Regions from separate parts of the Pseudoxanthomonas sp. SE1 genome, predicted to be linked through region 1. Evidence: predicted binding sites of a transcription regulator. Region 1 holds the regulator's gene; the other holds the start of a gene.
The links. The regulator FliA, encoded in region 1, starts transcription of late flagellar genes. The targets are predictions, from matches to a motif close to TAAAGTTTNNCNNNCNNNGGCCGATAA.

Region 1 (2,201 bases):
CGTCGGCGCGGATGGCCTTCAGCAACTCGATGCCGGTCATGCCGGGCATGTTCCAGTCGGTGACCACGAACTCGAAGCTGCCCTGGGACAGTGCGGTCAACGCGCTGTTGCCGTCCTCGGCCTCGGCGGTATTGGTATAGCCCAGGTCATTGAGCAGGTTCTTGATGATGCGGCGCATGGTGGAAAAGTCGTCCACGATGAGGATGCGCATGTTCTTGTTGGTCACGGGTGCTCCGGTGTTGCGTGGACGGTGCGTCTGGTGGGGGTATCGGCCGGGGCCGGGAAATATTTAGCGGAGGCGACGCCGCTTTGTAGGAGCGCCCTTGGGCGCGATGCTCTTGTTTGGGGGTGACGGCAAAAGCATCGCGCCCCAGGGCGCTCCTACAGCGTCAACCGTCGTCCTCAAGGCCGGCGTCGGCCTTCTCGAACACCTGCAGGCGTCCACGCAGCCGCACCATGGCCTGGCCGTGGATCTGGCAGACGCGCGACTCGCTGACGCCGAGGACGGCGCCGATCTCCTTCAGGTTGAGTTCCTGCTCGTAGTACATCGAGAGGACCAGCTGCTCGCGTTCCGGCAGTTGGCCGATGGACTTGACCAGTTGCTGGCGGAATTCGCTGCGCTCCAGATGCTGCTCCGGCGAGGGACCGCCGGTGCGCGCGGTGTTCGGTTCGCCGTGGTCGTCGATGTGCGACTCCAGGCTCAGGACCTGGCCGCGCGCGGCGTCTTCCATCAGGCGCAGGTATTCGGGCAGCGGCATTTCCATCGCACTCGCCACTTCGGTGGCGATGGCGGCGCGGCCGGTGCGCTGTTCGATCTCGCGCACGGTGGCGGCCGCCTGGCGGGCGCGGCGGTGGACCGAGCGCGGCACCCAGTCGCCGCGACGGATCTCGTCGATCATCGAGCCGCGGATGCGGATGGAGGCGTAAGTCTCGAACGACGCGCCCTGCTCGGCATCGTAGCTGCGCGAGGCTTCCAGCAGGCCGATCATGCCGGCCTGCACCAGGTCGTCGACCTCCACGCTGGCCGGCAGGCGTGCGGCCAGGTGATGGGCGATGCGACGGACCAGGTCGGCGTGCTGGGTGACGAAATCGTTCGCGGTGCTGCGTTGCACCGCGCGGTATTGGGCGGCGGCGGTGTTCATGCGGCGACTCCCCGCTGGATCAGGCGTTCGACGAAGAACTCGACGTTGCCACGCGCTCCCAGCGGCGGCTGCCAGCGCGCGGTCATGCGCGCGATCTCGGCGATGGCGCGTGCCGACGGGCTGCCCGGGTAGGCTTTGACGACGGGTTGCTGGCGCTGCACGGCACGGCGCAGCCAGTCATCCTGCGGCACGGCACCCAGGTAGTGCAGGGCCACGTCGCCGAGGAAGCGCTCGCAGACGCGGGCGAGTTTTTCGTACAGCTTCCGGCCCTCGTTGGGGTCGCGGACCATGTTGGCGATGACGTGCACGCGGTCCAGGCCACGCTCGCGCGCCAGCACCTTGATCAGCGCGTAGGCGTCGGTGATGGAAGCCGGTTCGTCGCAGACCACCACCACGGTGTCCTGCGCGGCCTGGCAGAAGGTCAGCACGCTGTCGGTGATGCCGGCGGCGGTGTCCACCACCATGAAATCCAGTGCGCGCTGCAGCTCGGAGAACACGTTGACGAGGCCCACGTGCTCGGCCGGGGCCAGTTCGGCCATGTGGCGGAAACCCGACGAGGCGGGAACCACCAGCACGCCTTCGGGCCCTTCCAGCAGGACATCCTCCAGTGCGCAACGACCGGCGACCAGGTCGGCGAGGGTGAACTTCGGCGACAGCCCCAGCAGCACGTCCACGTTGGCCAGGCCGAGGTCGGCATCCATCAGCAGCGTGCGCTTGCCCATTTCGGACAGCGACACGGCCAGGTTGACCGACACGTTGGTCTTGCCCACGCCGCCCTTGCCGCCGGTGATGGCGATGACGCGCACGGGATGGAATGCGCCGGGCATCGGCGGCGTGCCGCGGGGATTGGTCTGCAACAGGTGGTCAGGCGACATGGGTGGCCTCGGTCGAGCAGGGTTCGTCGGCTTCGCGGCGCAGCTGGTCCAGCCGCAGCACGAGGTGGGCGCTGTTGGCGCGGTGGAGATCGTGGGGAACGCGCTGGCCGTCGGTCACCCAGGTCATCGGCAACTGGTGGTCCACGACCACCGACAGGGCGCTGCCCAGGCGGCCGGTCTCGTC
Region 2 (2,201 bases), 990 kb from region 1:
TACCAGCGTCGCAACGAAACCAACGAGATCTTCATCCCGCCGGGCGAGCGCCTGGGCAACAACGTCATCGAGTTCAAGAACGTCTCGAAGAAGTTCGGCGACCGCCTGCTGATCGACAACCTGAGCTTCCTGGTGCCGGGTGGCGCGATTGTCGGCATCATCGGTCCGAACGGCGCGGGCAAGTCGACGCTGTTCAAGATGATCACCGGCCAGGAAAAACCGGACTCCGGCACCATCACCACCGGCCCGACCGTGCAGCTGGCCTACGTGGACCAGAGCCGCGAGAAGCTGGAAGGCAACCACAACGTCTTCCAGGAGATTTCCGGCGGCCTGGACATCCTCAACATCAACGGCGTGGAGATCCAGTCGCGCGCGTACATCGGCCGCTTCAACTTCAAGGGCCAGGACCAGCAGAAGCTGGTCGGCTCGTTGTCGGGCGGTGAACGCGGCCGCCTGCACATGGCCAAGACGCTGCTGCAGGGCGGCAACGTGCTGCTGCTCGACGAACCGTCGAACGATCTGGACATCGAAACCCTGCGTGCGCTGGAAGATGCGCTGCTGGAGTTCCCCGGCAATACCTTCGTCATTTCGCATGACCGCTGGTTCCTGGACCGCATTGCCACGCACATCCTCGCGTTCGAGGGCGACTCGCACGTGGAGTTCTTCCAGGGCAACTACCGCGAGTACGAGGAAGACAAGAAGCGTCGCCTGGGCGAAGAAGGCGCCCGTCCGCACCGCTTGCGGTTCAAGGCGCTGAAGTGATGCGGTCGCGCGCAACGGTGCGCGCCCGTCATTGATCCTGCCCAACGAGAACGCCGGCCCAGTGCCGGCGTTCTCGTCTGTGGCCGGCTGCCGCGCGCCCGGTCTGCGCGTTCAACCCGCGGCCCCGCGTTGCAGCAGCGACACGACCGACGAGTCGACGAAGGTCTGGACGGTCAGGAATGCGGCTGCCACCCGCCATGCCGGATGGTTCAACGAACCGGCGCGATGAGAGGCCAGCCGGGGCGCCTCCGCTTCTGACGGAAGCGGGAACCGCCGCTACTGCGAAACAGGCGCTCATGCAGTCACTGATCGACCTGGACGTGGCCGCCCATGCAGACAGCAGGGCTGCAGCCACAGCCGATGCATTTGCTCACGTCACACACGGGTCCCCTGCCCGGGGCCGCAAGGTTTGGGCCAACGCTGGACACGCGTCCAAGACGAGACACCGCAATCGCCCCATCCGGGGGACAACACGCACCGCGACGGTGCAGATTAAAGCGTTCGCCGTGCGCGCCGATAGCGCCTCAACAACGGAACCGACTTCACGCTGCCGCAAGCACCTGCGTCGCGCCTGCCCTTCCCTTTCCCATTAGGAGCTCCATGAACGCACGCGCCGCCGCCCCCACCGACGACGCCGGCATCGACGACCACATACAGTCCGTATCGGGGCTGTCGGACGCGCTGCTGAAGCAACTGCGGCAATCGCTGCAGAAGATCGACGAGATCAACCGCATCACCCGCATCATCTCGATGAATGCACGCATCGAGGCGGTGCGCATCGGCACCGCAGGCCGCAGCTTCGGCGTGATCGCCGAAGAGATGGATACGCTGTCGCGCCGGGTCAGCGACACCGCCCAGGAGATCGACCGCATGGCGGCCCGCACGAGCACCGACCTGCGCGGGCGCCTGGACCAGTTGCAGACCGACGTGCGCCGTACCCGGCTGACCGACCTGGCGCTGGCCAACATCGACCTGATCGATCGCAACCTGTACGAGCGGAGTTGCGATGTGCGCTGGTGGGCCACCGATGCGGCGATCGTCGCTGCCGCACATGACCCGCAGCCGGCGGCGCTCGCGCATGCCAGCCAGCGGCTCGGCCAGATACTGGATTCCTACACGGTCTATTTCGACCTCGTGCTCACCGACCTGCAAGGCAACGTGCTGACGAATGGCCGTCCACGCCAGTACCCGTCAGCCGGTCATTCGGTGGCACAACAGGACTGGTTCCAATCGGCCATGGCCACGCGCAATGGCGAAGAGTTCGGCTTCCAGTCCATGCATGCGAGCACGCTCGCGGGCGGTGAGCGCGTGCTGGTCTACGCCTGCACGGTGCGCGAAGGCGGTCGCGTACAGGGACGTGTGCTGGGCGTGCTCGGCATCGTGTTCCGCTGGGATGCGCTGGCGCAGACCATCGTGGAACGGACGCCGTTGTCGGAAGC

Region 2: the regulator FliA is predicted to act here: its motif matches at 1,256-1,282, upstream of OY559_RS15990 (methyl-accepting chemotaxis protein).

What each region holds. Positions count from the first base shown of each region.
Region 1 is NZ_CP113783.1:2,396,051-2,398,251, reverse strand. It holds gene cheY (chemotaxis response regulator CheY) at 1-211, opposite strand, end outside; gene OY559_RS11355 (RNA polymerase sigma factor FliA) at 390-1,142, opposite strand; partial or broken gene OY559_RS11350 (MinD/ParA family protein) at 1,139-1,951, opposite strand; gene flhF (flagellar biosynthesis GTPase FlhF) at 2,007-2,201, opposite strand, start outside.
Region 2 is NZ_CP113783.1:3,381,374-3,383,574, forward strand. It holds gene ettA (energy-dependent translational throttle protein EttA) at 1-762, shown strand, start outside; gene OY559_RS15990 (methyl-accepting chemotaxis protein) at 1,363-2,201, shown strand, end outside.